4 regions of the Pseudarthrobacter sp. BIM B-2242 genome follow, and region 1 is predicted to be linked to each of the others. Evidence: riboswitches for the same ligand, from Rfam matches in the RefSeq annotation. Region 1 holds a riboswitch; each other region holds the start of a gene.
What was found. Region 1 has a riboswitch for cyclic di-AMP ahead of IDT60_RS03655 (M23 family metallopeptidase). Riboswitches for the same ligand answer to the same signal wherever they lie in the genome.
Positions count from the first base shown of each region.

Region 2: linked by a shared signal. The riboswitch ahead of IDT60_RS10335 (LysM peptidoglycan-binding domain-containing protein) and the one ahead of IDT60_RS03655 (M23 family metallopeptidase) in region 1 are both predicted to bind cyclic di-AMP.
Region 3: linked by a shared signal. The riboswitch ahead of IDT60_RS11365 (NlpC/P60 family protein) and the one ahead of IDT60_RS03655 (M23 family metallopeptidase) in region 1 are both predicted to bind cyclic di-AMP.
Region 4: linked by a shared signal. The riboswitch ahead of IDT60_RS03065 (hypothetical protein) and the one ahead of IDT60_RS03655 (M23 family metallopeptidase) in region 1 are both predicted to bind cyclic di-AMP.

Region 1 covers NZ_CP061721.1:765,843-770,024, forward strand. Annotated here, with positions in the region: gene IDT60_RS03640 (MFS transporter) at 1-35, shown strand, start outside; gene serC (phosphoserine transaminase) at 69-1,199, opposite strand; gene IDT60_RS03650 (metal-dependent transcriptional regulator) at 1,474-2,166, shown strand; cyclic di-AMP (ydaO/yuaA leader) riboswitch at 2,330-2,571, shown strand; gene IDT60_RS03655 (M23 family metallopeptidase) at 2,575-3,402, shown strand; cyclic di-AMP (ydaO/yuaA leader) riboswitch at 3,542-3,713, shown strand; gene IDT60_RS03660 (C40 family peptidase) at 3,784-4,182, shown strand, end outside.
Region 2 covers NZ_CP061721.1:2,257,690-2,261,871, reverse strand. Annotated here, with positions in the region: gene IDT60_RS10345 (ribonuclease Z) at 1-93, shown strand, start outside; gene IDT60_RS10340 (dienelactone hydrolase family protein) at 158-1,129, shown strand; gene IDT60_RS10335 (LysM peptidoglycan-binding domain-containing protein) at 1,196-2,032, opposite strand; cyclic di-AMP (ydaO/yuaA leader) riboswitch at 2,036-2,236, opposite strand; gene IDT60_RS10330 (lytic transglycosylase domain-containing protein) at 2,457-3,722, shown strand; gene IDT60_RS10325 (cupin domain-containing protein) at 3,756-4,133, opposite strand.
Region 3 covers NZ_CP061721.1:2,467,805-2,471,986, forward strand. Annotated here, with positions in the region: gene IDT60_RS11360 (alkaline phosphatase) at 1-1,219, opposite strand, end outside; cyclic di-AMP (ydaO/yuaA leader) riboswitch at 1,750-1,948, shown strand; gene IDT60_RS11365 (NlpC/P60 family protein) at 1,954-2,754, shown strand; gene IDT60_RS11370 (DUF3488 and transglutaminase-like domain-containing protein) at 2,955-4,182, opposite strand, start outside.
Region 4 covers NZ_CP061721.1:629,539-633,720, reverse strand. Annotated here, with positions in the region: gene IDT60_RS03075 (response regulator transcription factor) at 1-698, shown strand, start outside; gene IDT60_RS03070 (HAMP domain-containing sensor histidine kinase) at 710-2,230, shown strand; cyclic di-AMP (ydaO/yuaA leader) riboswitch at 2,333-2,481, shown strand; gene IDT60_RS03065 (hypothetical protein) at 2,487-3,152, shown strand; gene IDT60_RS03060 (HAD-IA family hydrolase) at 3,314-3,994, opposite strand; gene IDT60_RS03055 (VOC family protein) at 4,041-4,182, opposite strand, start outside.

The DNA of each region.
Region 1 (4,182 bases):
GGGAAGAAGACCCGGACGACGCCGTCGGACGCTGACGCTGCCGGTGGCAGCGCGCTGAGCGCGGGGGATTACTTGCGCAGCTCGCCCACCACGTAGTCGATGCTGGCCAGCAAGGCTGAAACGTCGTCCGGTTCGATGGCGACAAACGTGGCGATCCGGAGCTGGTTGCGGCCCAGCTTGCGGTAAGGCTCGGTGTCCACCACGCCATTGGCACGCAGGACCTTGGCGATGGCCGCGGCATCGATCGAGTCATCGAAGTCGATGGTGGCGATGACGTTGGAGCGCTCTTCAGCCTTCGCCACGTACGGGGTGGCGAACTCTGACGCCTCCGCCCAGGCGTAGATCCGGCCCGCAGAGTCGGCCGTGCGCTTGCTGGCGAAGTCCAGGCCGCCGTTGGCGTTCAGCCACTGCACCTGGTTGTCCAGCGTTACCAGCGTGGTCAGGGAAGGGGTGTTGTAGGTCTGGTTCAGCTTCGAGTTATCGATCGCGGTCTGAAGGTCCAGGAAGTCCGGGATCCAGCGGCCGCTGGCTTTGATCCGCGCCGCGCGTTCCAGGGCGGCGGGGGAGAACAGGCCCAGCCAGAGGCCGCCGTCGGAAGCGAAGTTCTTCTGCGGTGCGAAGTAGTAGACGTCCGTCTCGGCAACGTCCACGTCCAGGCCGCCGGCCGCGGAGGTGGCGTCCACCAGTACCAGGGCGCCGGCATCGGCACCCTCAACACGCTTGACCGGAGCTGCCACGCCGGTGGAGGTCTCGTTCTGCGGCCAGGCGTACACGTCAACGCCGGCTTCGGCCCGGGCCGCCGGGCGGGTGCCGGGCTCGGATTTGATGATGGAGGACGCGTCCAGGAAGGGGGCCTTGTTTGTGGCTGCGGCGAACTTGGAGCCGAACTCGCCGAAGGACAGGTGCTGGGCCTTCTTCTCCACCAGGCCAAATGCTGCAACGTCCCAGAAGGCAGTGGAGCCGCCGACGCCCAGGACAACCTCGTAGCCCTCCGGGGCGCGGAAGAACTGGCTCAGGCCCTCGCGGACCGAACCCACAAGGTTCTTGACGGGCGCCTGGCGGTGTGAGGTACCCAGGATGGTCCGGGATGCCGCCTGGAGTGCTTCAAGCTGCTCCGGCCTGACCTTGGATGGTCCCGCGCCGAAGCGTCCGTCCTTGGGCAGGAGGTCGGCAGGAATAGTGATGCTGGTTTCGCTCACAAGGGCTCCAATTCGGCGTGGACATGTTGGCGTCCGGGACGGTGGGGTGGCCGGCAGTCAGCAACGACTGCAACGAGGGCCGCTTTTATTCTGCCTGAAACAGAAGAACGGGCGGGAACCGGCACCGTCATAGTCCAATCAACGAGACGATCTGCACCCTGCGGGATTATCCGGACAAACTCAAAATAGGCTAAGCTTTTCACCGGACCTCGACGCGGCTGGGACGCGATACGGTGGGACAACGCTAGGTACTGCGCTCGAGGAGCTGAGCTGGATGACGGATCTGATCGATACCACGGAGATGTATCTTCGAACCATTTTGGAGCTTGAAGAAGAGAACATCGTTGCCCTTCGCGCCCGCATCGCCGAGCGGCTGCGGCACTCCGGACCTACGGTGTCCCAAACCATCGGCCGGATGGAGCGCGACGGACTGGTTGTGGTCTCCGGCGACCGCCATCTGGAACTGACCGGGACAGGGCGCAAGCGGGCCACCGAGGTCATGCGCAAGCACCGGCTCGCTGAGCGCCTCCTGGCTGATGTCATCGGCCTGGACTGGGCTTACGTCCACGACGAAGCCTGCCGCTGGGAGCACGTGATGAGCGAGCGCGTTGAGCGGCGCATCTACGAACTGCTCGACCACCCCACTGAATCTCCTTACGGCAATCCCATCCCCGGCCTGGCAGCGCTGGGCGGAACATCCTCCGTTCCGGACGCCGGTGTGATTAATCTCGTAGAGGCCATGCTGGGCTACGGGCCAACATCGAGCGTGACGGTGAACCGCCTGGCAGAACCCATCCAGGTAGAACCTGAGTTGCTTGTGCAGCTGGATGAAGGCGGGATTCGGCCGGGCGCCTCCGTTTCCCTGGAACGCGTCGGGGAGTACATTTCCGTGCGGGTTCCCGGCATTGAGGGTGCGCTTGAGCTCCCGCCCGAAGTGGCTGCGCACGTCTTCGTTTCTGTCCGCTAGAGGACCCGCCTGACGGACGTCACGTCCCCGCTGCCCGGCGGTCCGGAGCGCCGCTCCAGGGCCCCGCTAGCGGATCGTCGCGCATTCCGCAAAAGATAACGGAATTGTTACCTCCCCGCTTCGTCGCATATAGTTTAAGCCAAGCGTCGATACAAAAGCGTTACCTGATCCGGAGCCGAGCTCTGCCAGCGGATCAGGTGCAAAGTCACCAACTGGCAGAGGCGGAGGAACCACAACCGGCAGTCAAAAAGCTGCCTTGGGGTGAAGTCCGTCAGCAGCAAGCCTTTCCAGCGGAAGAATCTCCCGGGATACCCCTGCGCCAAATGCTTGCCACGGCGGACCGGGTCTTTGAACTCTCTGACCCGAATCCGACAGCTAACTTCGCAGGCTATCCAGAGAGGAACATTCTTGACCACGCAATACTCCAGGGGCCGCCGCCGCGCGGCAGGCCCCGCTTCGGCGCCGCGGGCTGCCGAGGAATTTTCCGCGGAGAGGCCACGCGACGTACAGCGCGCAGCGCGGCGTCAGCGGCGTGGCGCGTTCAGGCAGATGACCGATTTTGCGGCCGCCAGCGGTATTGGCCAGAAAGCCGGAATTGCCCTCGCGGCCACTGGCCTGGCCCTCACTGTGACGGTTCCGGTCACGGGTCCGGTGATGGCCGACCAGCAGCCGGGCCAGTCCGTCGGCGCGGTTTCCGCAACCCCGCAGCCCGAGATTTCCGCTGAAGCAGCGGCTCAGATCGACTTCAGCCGCTCGTCAGTTGTGACGGAGGGTGACCCCGACGGCAAGCTCAAGCAGTTGCTGAGTGCGCAGTCGGCCGGCTCTATTACGCCTGCGGCCTCCGCGGGCAGCCTGGGCGCACCGCTCGCAGAACTCTCCACGGCGTCACCGTTCGGATTCCGGATCAGCCCCATCACGGGCGGGTCCGGGGACTTCCACCGCGGCCAGGACTTCATGGCCCAGTGCGGTACGTCGGTGCTGGCTGCTGCCAGTGGCACCGTGACGTTCGTCGGCTGGCACCAGTACGGCGGCGGCAACCGGGTAGTGGTGGACCATGGCAACGGCCTGGAGACCACGTACAACCACCTGTCGTCCGCAACGGTCAGCACAGGCCAGACAGTGACCCGCGGCGATGTCGTGGCCCTCAGCGGCACCACGGGGGCCTCCACGGGCTGCCACCTCCACTTTGAAGTCCAGGTCAACGGCGAAGTTGTTGACCCCACAGGCTGGCTCTAAGCGCAAAATGAGCGCTAGCTCTCAATTCACCGAGACCTGCCGTGACCTGAATGTGACATTGGCTCTGAACTGCTGTAACGTCTAAAGCGCGTCAACTTTTCCGAAGTTGACGTTCTTGAGTGGATTGCCTAGCTCTGCCACCGCTCAAGGTCCGTTCGCATGAATTCGTCTGGCAGGGGCGGGGGAACCAATTTTGGTCTTCGATCCTGAAGGCCTTGGGGTTAAGTCGCAAAGCTTCCCAGGAAGCGGCGCGGCCGGGTGACTCCCATCCGAATCCGACAGCTCACCTCGCAGGCATTGGGAGAGGCTACCTTCGTGTCTTCACGCCATAATTCTGCGCGCCACCGCGCGCAAACGGTTCGCACCAACCCCTTGGGCTCCGTGTCCAAGGCTGTTAGTGCAAACGCCGGGACCGTAGGTCGCCAGGCTGCTGTCATCGCAGCTGCGTCAGGTCTGATCCTGACCATGGGGCTTCCGGCCAACGCCGCGGACACCACCGCAGGTGTGTCCGCCTCCACCGAGTCCGGTTCAACGCAGACTGCGCTTGCCGTCACTGCCGCGCCCACGGCCACGGTTTCCTTCGAGCGCATTGTGGTCGAGACCACGCCGGCGCCGAAGATCGAACCGGTCCGTGCACAGTCCACGGCTTCCGAAACAGCAGCCGAAGCGGCAGCTGAAACGGAAACCGCCGCTGCCGGTGCAGCCGAGACCAAGCTTGCGGACACTGTTTCTGCAGCCGCAGGTTCGGGCTTGGCAGCAATTGCGTACACCGGTATCGGC
Region 2 (4,182 bases), 1.5 Mb from region 1:
GAGCGCTCGGGCCGTGCAGCCGTGATCGCAGCCAACGACCTGGACCGGATACCGTTTCCGAACCGGCGGCAGGCGCCCGGGGCAGGCCAGTAAGGCCACCCCTTGCGGGACAGCCTGGTTCGGAGCAGGATGTTAGCCTCACGCGAGGAGGCCGGCCATGGTCCAGCTTGGAAAGTTTGAGCGGTACCTGATTGAGGAATTCTTCGACGACTACCGTGCCGGTGAGATGACACACCGCACGTTTACCCGCCGCGTAGCCTTCATCATGGGCAGCATGGCAGCGGCGTCCGCAGCGATGCTGCTGGTGGGGTGCACACCGGAGGAAGTCCCGCGCAGCACAGACCCAATGCCCACGCCCTCGGGTTCCACGACAGGCACTGCCACCGCATCGACGGGACCTGTGCCGGGGGCGAAGAGCCCGTTGTCCGTTCCCGAAGGCGCTGCAGGGCTAACGACGGCGACAGTCCGGTTGGCTGCGGGCGGAACCGACATCAGCGGTTACCTCGCGCGGCCGGACTCCGGCGGAGCAGGTCCGGCCGTGCTGGTCTGCCACGAGAACCGCGGGCTGACACCGCACATCCAGGACGTGGCGCGCCGGTTCGCGAAGGCAGGGTACACCGCGCTGGCCCTGGACCTCCTGAGCAGGGAAGGGGGAACTGCCAGCCTCGATTCGGACGCCGTTTCGGGGGCGCTGACCAAGGCAGGGGCGGCCCGTCATGTAGGCGACTTCGCGGCAGCCTTTGACTACCTCCAGGCCCAGGACTTCGTGGAGTCCGGACGCATTGCCATGAACGGATACTGTTTCGGCGGCGGCATTACCTGGCAGGCGGCTACCGAGCTGCCGGGCCTGAAAGCCACCGCAGCGTTTTATGGTCCGGCTCCGGACCTGAACAAGGTGCCGGCCATCAAAGCTGCCGCATTCGGGGTGTACGCCGAACTGGACCAGCGGATCACCGGCGCGATGCCGGCCCTCCGCGATGCCTTGGCCGCCACCACTGTGACGCATCAGCTCACCGTCTACCCGGGCGTGGACCACGCTTTCCACAATGACACCGGGGAACGCTATAACGAGGCCCGGGCGACCGCTGCGTGGAATGACACGCTGTCCTGGTTTGGGCAGCACGTCTGAGGATGCAGCAGCGGCCGACGGCGGCGGGCGGCTGTGTGCCGACCGCCGCCGTCCAACGGCCTGGGGTCACGCTACGCGGACGAAGGAAGCGCCCTGGAGCCAGCTGATGGAGTGGACCTCGGTCTTGAAACCGTCCACGCCGCCGCTGACAACCTGGCCGTTGCCGGCGAAGACGCCAACGTGACCGGCAGTGATGACAAGGTCACCCGGGGCAGGCGAGCCAACAACGCTGCCGTACTGGTAGAACTGGCCCGGGGCCAGGTCTCCAACGCTCTTACCGACCGAGCGAAGGGCCTTCTCCACCATGGCGGTGCAGTCCTGCTGTACTCCGAGCTGGCCGTAGGCCGCGGCCAGGATTGCCGAGCCGGCAGCGCCGGTCGGGGCCTGGACAGGGGCGGGAGCCTGGACCGGTGCGGAGGTTGACGCCAGCTGGATGCCGGTGTTGGCGGGAGCAGCCGGGGCGGCTGCCGGGGCTGCGGGTGCTGCCGGTGCCGGGGCGGCTGCCGGGGCTGCCTGACCGGCGGCGGGGATCTGGATCTGGTCGCCCGGGTAAATGATCGAGGACAGCGCCAGGCCATTGGCGGCCAGGACATCGTTGAGGGCTACGCCGTTGGCGGCAGAGATCTCGCCCAGCGTGTCGCCGGAGACGACGGTGTGGACATTGGCCGTTGCGGGGGCCGGGGCCGGAGCGACGGCTGCTGCCGGTGCGCTGGACTGTGCCTGAACGTTACCCGTGCCGGAGTTGTCCGGTCCGCTGACCCCGGCGTGGGCCGGAGCGCTGAAACCGAAAAACAGGCCTGAAGCGGCGGCGACAACAAGGGCCGGCCGTCCGATCGTCAGGGCAAGGGACGTAGTAGGGGTGGTGGCGGCACGATGGCGTGCGGCAGTGTACTTCTTGGACATGGTTGATTGCCTCTCCCATGCCTGCGGGGTGAGCTGTCGGGTTCGGGTCGGAGACACCCGGCCGTGCGCCACCGTGCAGGACGGGACGCAAACGACTTAACCCCAAGGCCTCAGCTGAAGCCGTGAAAATGTGGTTCCCCCGTCCCTGCCAGTTCAATTGCGCTGGGGTCCCGGGTCAGCGGCAGGGCTCGGCATACTGACGGGAATGTCCTGGCTTTGAACCAGGGCACCGAACGACCATAGCCGCTGGTTTTCCCAAATGTCACATTCCGATAACGGAATGTAGGGCAAAAACACGCTTGAAGGTGCCAGCAATGTTTCCTGGTTGTGGTAATAGCATCGCAGGTCAGGCCCCGAAACCGATATATGCCCGGTAAGCTCACCAACTATGTGTCCGATCCCACAAAACAGGCGGCCGTCCGCAGTGGCCGCAGTCCTCGTACTGGCCGTCGCCGGTTCGTTATGCGGCACGCCTGCATACGCGGCCGCCGACACCCCGCCCGATGGATACCCCTCATGGCAGGACGTGGAGAAAGCCAGGCAAACCGAGGCCGGCACCTCAGCGGAAGTCGCCAGGATTGGCGACCTGCTGGGCGGATTGCAGACCCGGTCCGAAGCCCTCGGAAATGCCGCCGTCACCGCCGCCGCCGAGTATGCGGTGACCGGGGCTGAGCTTCAGGCGGTCAGTTCGAGGGTGGATGCCCTGGCCGCGCAGGTGGCCCGTGCGCAGGAGGATGCAACCCGTCATAAGAAGGAAATTGGTGCGCTCGCAGCACAGTCGTACAAGACCGGCGGGACAAACATCGGGTTCTTCGTGGCGCTCGACGCCGTGCAGACCAACAGCATGCACGGGCTGAACATCGTCCGGATCGTCAGTGACAAGACGGCGTCCCTGGTCCACAAATCAGCAGAGACTGAGAAGGCGGCGGAGGCGCTCGCCGGCCAGGAGCGCGCGGCCAAAGCCGAACGCGAACGGCTGGCCGGGGAAGCGCAAACGAAGCTGGCCGCAGCCCGGTCGGCCCAGCAGGCGATGTCGCAGCAGGTCGCGGAGCAACAGGAACGCAGCACCGAACTCACCGCCCAGCTCGCCTCGCTCAAGGGAACAACGGCTGCAGTGGAGGGTGAGTTCCGTCAGGGTCAGGCCGCGCTGGCAGCCTTCGAAGTGTCGCAGGCGGCAAAGCGTGCGGCGGCGGAAGAGCAGGCACGCCGCCAGGCAGCGACCGCAGCGATCGCTGCGGCCCAGACCCCGGCGAAGCCAGCCCCGGCCGCCCCTGCCCCGCAGAATCCTGCTCCCGGAGTGCCTGCCCCGGCACCTCCTGCTGAAAGTCCGACGCCAAAGCCGCCGCCCGTCGTCGTCCCCTCTGTTCCGGGCGGCGGGGTCAACGACCCCGCAGGCGCCAGGAGCTACGCTGCCGGGAGGCTGTCCGCCTACGGGTGGGGCCAGGACCAGTTCCAGTGCCTGGCGCAGCTCTGGACGAAGGAATCCAACTGGCTGACCACGGCCACCAACCCGGACTCAGGTGCGTACGGCATCGCCCAGGCGCTGCCGGCCAGTAAGTATGCGAGCGCGGGAAGCGACTGGCTCACCAGCTACCGGACCCAGGTGGACTGGGGACTCGCCTATATCCTTGACCGCTACAATTCACCTTGCGCCGCGTGGAACCACTCGATAATCAGGAACTGGTACTGACCGCCTCCCGCCGCTGACCGATCCCGGCCGCGCTCAGCCGCCGGCCGGCTTGGCGAACTCCGCAGCGCTGAGGAATTCGATGCCGACGAATGGCTGGTCGCCGTCTACCCAGGCGTCATGGCCGGGCGGGATGGTGTACGAATCACCGGCGCTGATATTGATCTGGCTGTCTTCGGTTTTTACCGCAAGGGCCCCGGACACGCAGTACCCCACATGGCTGTTCTGGCACGATTCGGTTTTCACCACCGGCTTGATGCACTCCGACCAGCGCCAGCCGGGCTGGAACGTAAACCGGCCAATGGTGTAATCGCCGAGGTTGACGACGTCCACTTCTGTTTTGTCCGGGCGGCGCTTCTCGTCGGGAGCGTCATGGGATTTCGATGCCAGCTGGTTGACGTGGTTTGTAGGCATGGTGTGCCGGCCTTTTCCTGGGATGGTGCGCTTGCCCGCCGCCTGTCCC
Region 3 (4,182 bases), 1.7 Mb from region 1:
TCCCGGAATCGACGTTGACCGGGGGCGCGGCTGCTTCGGCGTTAGTGAAGGAGCCCTTTTCGATGATGTGGAAACCGCCGGTTTCGTGGTCGGCGGTAACAATGACCAGGGTATTGCCGTCCTTCTTGGCGAAGTCCAGGGCTGCGGCGACGGCATCGTCGAAGGCCTTGACTTCCTCCAGTGTCTGGGCCGCGTCGTTGTCGTGGGACCGCTTGTCAATCAAGGAACCTTCAACCTGCAGGTAAAAACCCTTGCCGCTGCTTTCCTGTTGCTGGTTTAGAAGCTCAAGAGCTTTCTTTGTCATCTCCGGCAGGGACGGCTCCTTCGCCTGGGGAGCTCCGGGGTCGTCCTGCTTGGCTTTTTCAACGGTCAGGTTTCCCTTGTTGAACAGGCCAAAGACCTTCTCCCCCACGGCTCCGTTCAGGTCGTCCCGGGTCGCGGGAATCTGGCTGGAAACCGAACCCAGGATCGAGTAGCCCTGCTCCTTCAGCTCGGTTTCATCCGAGGCGTCAAAGCGGCGCAGGCCGCCGCCGAAGATGATGTCCGCGGTACCGTTGCGGGCGATCTGGTCTGCGATCGGGGTTACTCGGACATCACTGGTCGGCAGCGGCTCACCGGTGATCTCTGTGTCCTGGCACGCGTCCGCGGAGTAGTCCGGTCCCTGGCAGCCGCGGGACAGGACGTGGCTCATCTGCCCGGCCGGGGACGCGTCGGTAATTTCGGCCGTGGAGACACTGCCAGTGCGGTAGCCGGTCTGCTTGGCCAACTCCATCATGGTCGGCACCACATGGCCCGTGGCATCCACCCCGAGGGCGGCGTTGTAGGTTTTCACCCCGGAGGCCCACGCCGTGGCTGCAGCGGCGGAATCGGTGACCAGTTCCGGGGCGAAGTCAGACTGCCCCGGCTGGCCGGAGTTTTTCTGCACAGCATAGGTACTGACAGAACCGTGGGCCGGGAGGGTTTCCATAACCAGCCTGCCCTCGGCACCGTAGAAACGCTCCCTGCCGGCAGTGACTTGGGTGCGGCCCATGCCGTCACCAAGCAGATATATAACGTTCTGGGCTGTGCCAGGTGCCGGCTTGGTGGCGGTAAACACCGCGGACGAGATCAGCCCGGTGGCCACGACGGTGGCCACGACGGCTGCCAGGACGACCCAAATGATCCTGCGTCTTTTCCGTGCAGGGTCGGCGGGCGTGACGTCGGCCGGAACTTGTGTCATCGGAGGGTGCTTTCCTGTCAGGGGCGGGGGGCTATATCGCCTTTGCCTCAAACCGTACCGCGGCCATAGCACTACCCGAGGGTTTCTCGAGCCAATGGAAATAGATCCGTTCAGAAAGGATACGCATGTTCCGGGGCATTGAATCAGTTAAGGACAACCCGGCCTTCATCCGGCTGGCCCGCCCGGTCCTACCAACCGGTGCGCCCATCAGTGGGGCCTGTTCCAAAGGCAGCCGCTGAACAGAAGCCTTTTAGCGGCGGCGAAGACGGAATGCACTTCCGGCTTCGCCTTCGTCTTCTTCCAAAGCATGTTTCAGACTTCACAAATGATTATGTGGCCGACCGGGCAGGAAGACGGGCCGTTCTTTTTCGACTCCCGGCGGGCGGCGGCGCGATTGTTCAGCCCCCGTCCTTAGCGCCGTCCTTCAGGTATTCGGACGGGGGATCGCTGCTTTGCGTTATGCAAATGTGACAACGCCGTGGTTTTTGCAGTAGGGTCGGACGCGTGCCGGTCTCAGAATGCGGCACTCCTGAGCAGATTTGCCTAACTCTGCCGCTGCCCCGGGATCCCTTCGCAACATTCGTCCGGCAGAGACGGGGAAACCACATGACGGCCTGCTTCGGGCGGGCCTTGGGGTGAAGCCGCGCCTCCTGCCTTGCGCTGGAGATGCGGCCGGGTGTCTCCCATCCGAATCCGACAGCTAACCTCGCAGGCAGTGGGAGAGGCCCTTTTTCGTGTCTATTCGCCGTGCTCACGGCCGCCACCGCGCGGTCCCCGTTCAGACCAGTGCCCTTGCGGTCCTGTCCAAATCCGTCGCTGAAAACGCCGGCGGTGTGGGCCGTCAGGCCGCCGTCATCGCGGCAGCTTCCGGGCTCGTCCTGACCAGCGGCCTTGCAGCGCAGGCAGCGGACGCGCCGGCCCAGCGGGACACGGAGCCGACCTCGACCCTGGAGCTCGCCAGCCAGGTCCAGGCCCCGCTCAGCGCAGACGCCACCGTCCAGATCTCCTTCGAACGTCCCGCCGTGAAGACCACGCCGGCCCCTGTCGTGGAAGCGCCGAAACCGGTCGCCGTCCAGGCCCCCAAGGCAGCCGCTCCGGCCGCGCCCGCCGCCGTGAAGGCTGCTGCGCCGGCCAAGGCCAAAGCCCAGGTCACTGTCACCCCCGCCCCTGCTGCCGCGCCGGCAGCCGCCCCGGCGGCCGCTCCGGCAGCAGGTGGAGTCAACGCCACCATGGTCTCCTCGGCCTACGCGCAGATCGGCATGATCCAGGACTGCACCCGGCTGGTGGAAAACGCCCTGAACGCTGCAGGGATCCCCGTCGGTGACCTCGGTCCCATGCAGTTCATGAACTACGGCACCGTGGTCTCCGATCCCCAGCCCGGGGACATGGTCATGCAGCCCGGCCACGTCGGCATCTACGTCGGCAACGGCCAGGTCCTCAGCTCCGGGCTGAACGGCAAGAACGAAACCGCGGTCCACCCGCTGACCTGGATGACGTCCAAGGGCGCCGTCACCTTCGTCCGCGCAGGCAAATAAATCCACTGAAGGCCGGTCATTCGGTGCCTTGGGGGCGGCGAATCACCGGCCTTCAGTATCGCTTGAGCAGCACCCGCCGCGAATGCTGTTCCTGGAACTACGGCCTGTCCGCACTGACCAGCCGACCGCTTAGTAACGATTTGGACACGGCCTGCACGGCTTCTTCTCCTCAGCGTCCAGCCCTTGCCTTGTGCACGAGGTCAGTATCGGCGTCGTAGCGATCGCGGCAGGAGCCTGGCTCTCAGGCGCGCCGGCAGGGTCTTCGAACCCCACAAAGCCCGCCTGACTTCCTGGACATCGGCCCAGGTTGGAGACACCGTCCCGGGTACGGGTTGTACCTTCGCAGCAGCGTACATTTGCATCTCAAAGGCGTGGCGGAGCCTGGTCAGTGAGTCGACGGCCTGGCTGTTGAACCGCGCCTGCTGCATCAGTCGGCTGGTAAAAGCCCGCGGTGTTTCTGCCGCGCCCGGAGTGTAGCCATGGTCAACGGCGCTTTCCGTCGTCTCGGCCCAGGCGATGCTGGCTGCTTGTTGCGGATTCGACCTGAGAAAGCGGCGCTTCCGTCCACCGGATCTGGCGGCGCGGATCAGGAAGGGCGCGGCGGCCAGAAACAGCAGGACCAAGGCCACCACCGTCATGCCGGGCTCCACGCCGGAAGGGATGGGCGTGCCCGGCGTGCCGCTGCCCGAAAGTCCCGGGGCAGGAGTCGGGGATGTCCCGGTGTCCGGCATGGATAAGCCGTCGGGTCTGAGGTCGTCTTCTACCGGGAGGTTTGGAGGAGTTGCCGGTTGCTGCGCGTAGTCCGGGACCACGCCGCGGGAGGGTGTCGGTTCGAACCTCACCCAGCCGGCACCGCGGAAGTACAGCTCAGGCCAGGCATGGGCATCCTTGGAATCAACGGCGAATTCGGGCAGCTGTTCACCGCCAACCAGAACGGCGTTCCCGGTTGGGTCCCCTGGTGCATAACCGACTGCGACGCGGCTCGGGATCCCGGCCAGCCGGGCCATGACAGCCATGGCACCGGCGAAGTGGACGCAGTAGCCGGCTTTTACCTCAAGGAACCGGCCAATGACTTCAAGGCCGGTGCCATCGTAGTTTCCTTCAACAGGCGCCTGGAGGGAGTAGGTGAAGTCACCGCCGCGGAGGTAATTCTGGATGGCCATTGCTTTGTTATAGGGGTTGATCAAGTCCGAGGTGAGGTTCGACGCCGTTTCCCTGACGACTGTCGGAAGATCCTCGGACAGGTAACTAAACCGGGCGTCAACTTCGTCATTCCCCACAGGTGCGCTGCCGGCAAGGACTTCACGCGTCAATTCCGGTACTGAACTGGTCACCTGGTAGCTTTGCCCGGCCGAAGTTTCCCCTGTAGCCGACAATACCGTCAGTGTTCGCGGATCCCATGTCCACCGGCCGTCGACTCCCGTGATG
Region 4 (4,182 bases), 140 kb from region 1:
CCCACCCGGACGGCTCCCCTATCCGCGCCTTGGTAGTCGACGACGAACCCAGCCTCTCTGAGCTTATGAGCATGGGGTTGCGCATGGCCGGCTGGTCCGTTGCCGTGGCCGCGGACGGCCCGGAGGCCGTAAAGCTCGCCAAGGAGTTCCGCCCGGACGTCCTGGTACTGGACGTCATGCTGCCGGGGTTCGACGGCGTTGAGCTGCTGGGCAGGATCCGCGCCTTTGCCCCGGAGGTACCTGCGCTGTTCCTGACTGCCAAGGACGCCGTCCAGGACCGGATTGTAGGGCTGGCCGCCGGCGGGGACGACTACGTCACGAAGCCCTTCAGCATGGAAGAGGTCCTGCTGCGGCTGCACCGCCTGGTTCAGCGGTCCGGCGTGGCTGCGATGGACACGGCCGAGCTGGTGGTGGGCGACCTTGTCCTCAACATCGACACCCGTGAAGTCACCCGGGCCGGTGACGGGCTGCAGCTGACGGCAACCCAGTTCGAGCTGCTCCGCTACCTGATGGAGAACCCCAGGCGCGTCATCAGCAAGGCGCAGATCCTCGACCGGGTCTGGAACTACGATTTCGGCGGCCAGGCGAACATTGTGGAGCTCTACATCTCCTATCTTCGCAAGAAGGTGGATGCAGTGCACCCGCCCATGATTCACACCGTGCGGGGTGCCGGCTACGTCATCAAACCGGCCGAATAGCGCCGCCGTCCATGCCGCGAGAAATCACGCACCCTGGCCGCAGCTGGCTGAAACCGGCAACCTGGCACCTGCGCACGCGCCTGATCCTGCTGGCAATGACGTTGCTGGTGGCCATCTGCGGCGCCGTGGGCCTGTTCAGCTATGCCTCCATGGATTCGTTCCTTACCAGGCAGCTGGATGAACAGTTGAGCCAGGCCGCCAACCGCTCGAATGATCCCGGCCGCCCGCCCCAGGGTGGCTTCAACGGCAGGGATCCCCTGGATGCCCGTGGCCAGAGTGTCGGAACCCTGAATGCGCGCATCGTCAACGGTCAGATCAACATTGGCGGCTACCTCGACTCGGACACCACCCGGTCTGCGCTCAGCTCTGAAGACAAGCAAACACTGCTGGCGCTGACGCGGAACGGCAATCCCGTGGATCGCCCACTCTCCAACGGGGATTACCGGATTGTGGCCGTGGAAACCGGCTTCGGCGACGTTTTGGTCACCGGGCTTCCCCTGGCCGGCAAGGAAAGCACCCTCGCTTCCCTGGTGTGGACCTTTGTCTTTGTCTCGCTGGGCGGGCTGGTGCTGATCGGACTCGCCGGAACGGTGCTGATCCGCCGGACCATGCAGCCGTTGGAGCAGCTGTCCGAGGTGGCAACCAAGGTTGCGCGGCTCCCGCTGGACGCCGGCGAGGTGGCCCTCGCGGTGCGCGTCCCGCCGTCGACCGCCAATCCCGGAACCGAAGTGGGCAGCGTGGGCCACGCCCTGAACCTGATGCTGGACAACGTCGCCAGCGCCCTTGAGGCGCGTCAGCGGAGCGAGACGAAGGTGCGGCAGTTCGTTGCCGATGCCTCGCATGAACTGCGCACCCCGTTGACCGCCATCCGCGGGTACACGGAGCTGATGCGGATGACCGAAGACTTCACGCCGGACGGCCGGAAGTCCCTCGCACGCGTGCAGAGCCAGTCCGAACGCATGACCACCCTGGTGGAGGACCTGCTCCTGCTCGCCCGGCTTGACGAAGGGCAGCCCCTGAAACTCAGCGAGGTTGACCTGACCCAGCTCGTGATCGAGGCAGTCAGCGATGAAAAAGTTATCGCACCCGGCCACAACTGGCGCCTGGAACTCCCTGATGAGCCGGTGTCGGTCAATGGCGACGCGGCGCAGCTTCGCCAGGTACTGGTAAATCTGCTCTCCAACGCGCGCAAGCACACGGCCCCGGGCACCACCGTGGTCACCAGTGTGGAAAAGTCCGCCGGCAGTGCAGTCGTTACCGTGACGGACGACGGCGGCGGCATCCCACCGGAATTCGTGGACCACGTTTTTGCCAGGTTTGCCCGCGCAGACGCGGCCCGCAAAGGCACTGCGCCCGCGTCCGGCGTTGGGGCCGCCGAAGGCACCAGCGGCCTCGGCCTGTCCATCGTCCAGTCAATCGCCGAGGCGCACGGCGGCACGGTTGACGTAGCATCGCGCCCTGGACGCACGGCGTTTGTTTTGCGCCTTCCCATGGGAGTTACGGCACCGCAAGGCAACGCGCCGACGTCGTGATCTCCGTTACCAAAATGTGACTTAAGCTCCGCGCTCCTGTAGCGTCAATGGGGTGCGGTTCCCGTTCGGGCCGCATATCCGGATGTCGCCAAGCTCTGCCGCTTCCCGGATCCCGTATTCAGAGGCAGAGGCGGGGGACCCAGAGTCCCGGGCGTAAATGCCCTTGGGGTGAAGCCAGCACGTGATGTTTCCGTGTGGCCGGATGCCCTCATCCGAACCCGACAGCTAACTCCGCAGGTGTGAGAGGCGATCCATCATGTCTGAATCCAAGGTACAAACGCGCCCGGAGAACGGGTCCACCAAAAATCACCGCAAGATTCCCTCCCTGGCCCAGCGGGCAGCCGTCTTCACCGCGGCATGCGCTCTCCTCATCGGTGTGGGCGCAGCAGGCCAGGCAAACGAAGCCAGCCAGCTGGCAGCTGCCAGCGACACCCAGCAGTTGTCCACGGCCGACCTCGAGTCCAAGCTGAGCATGGAAAAAGCAGAGGTTCAGGCCAAGGCCGCCCCGTCCCCGGAGCCCGAAATCAGCGTTGCCCCGCAGGCCGCTGAACCGGCACCGGCCCCGGCCCCCGAGCCCGCACCCGCCCCTGAGCCTGCCCCGGCTGTAGCCGTGGACGACCCCGCCGGAGCCCAGGCATATGCGGCTGGCCAGCTGGCCAGCTACGGCTGGGCGCCGGACCAGATGCAGTGCCTGCAGACCCTGTGGACCAAGGAATCTGACTGGACCACCACGGCCACCAACCCCAGCAGCGGTGCCTACGGCATCGTCCAGTCGCTCCCCGCCGAGAAAATGGCGAGCGCAGGTGCGGACTGGCTCACCAACTACCGCACCCAGATCAACTGGGGACTGAACTACATCCAGGAGCGCTACCAGTCACCGTGCGGTGCGCTGAACTTCCACCTGTCGAACAACTGGTACTAAGCCAGATTTTCAGCATCCGTAATGCGCAGCAGGCCCTGAATCCCCCGGTTCAGGGCCTGCTGTCGTGAGCGGGAGCCCACGGCATCCGGCATTGCCGGACCCTGCGTGTCCGGTGACGGGGCAGCGCCGTTCCTGCGCACAAATGGAAGTGGATGCCGGCCCTAGAGCCGGAATGAAATGATCCTGCGGCCCGTGGCGTCCGCATCCACTGCTGCAGTGACTGAACTGTAGTCCTGGATATGCAGCACCCCTTCAGGCAGCGGGCCGGTATTAGGACCCACGGCCACGGTCCGCATGCCTGCGGCCACACCGGCGGCAATTCCGGCCGGCGCATCCTCAAACACCACGGCATCCTCCGGCTCCACGCCCAGCAGTGAAGCGGCCCGCAGGTAGCCTTCAGGATGCGGCTTGCCCCGCGTCACCAGGTCCGCAGTGAGGGCTGTTGCCGGCATGGCCAGCCCTGCGGCTTCCATGCGGATATCCGCCAGAAGCCGGTCTGCGGAAGTGACCAGCGCGATCGCGTCAGCCGGGAGGCTCTGTAGCAGGCGGGCGATGCCCGGCAGCGCGACAATGCCCTCGGTCCGCACGCGTTCCATTGCGCCGAGTTCCTCCGTGAGGGCGGCCACGTCTGCACCCTCCGGCGCGAACCGCCGCACAGTGTCAATGGCCTGCACACCATGTGAAGTCCGGATGATCTCTGCGATGTCCAGGCTGTAGCGTGCGGCGAACTCACCCCACACCTGCTCGACGACAGCGGTGGAGTCCACCAGGGTGCCGTCCATGTCGAAGAGGACTGCACGGCAGGAAAGCATGACGGTGGAAGCGGGGGCTGGAATGCTCATCGCTCCATCTTGCCCCAGATGTTCCAGGCTTCGTGTCCCGAGTGTCCTAGGCTTCCCGTCCCGGGATGTACTGCACGGCCCACTTGTTGCCGTCAGGGTCCGCGAAGTACACAAAGTGACCCCAGGCCTGGACGTCCACGTCGCTCACGTCCACCCCGTTGTTCTTGAGGTAGTCATGGGCGGCATGG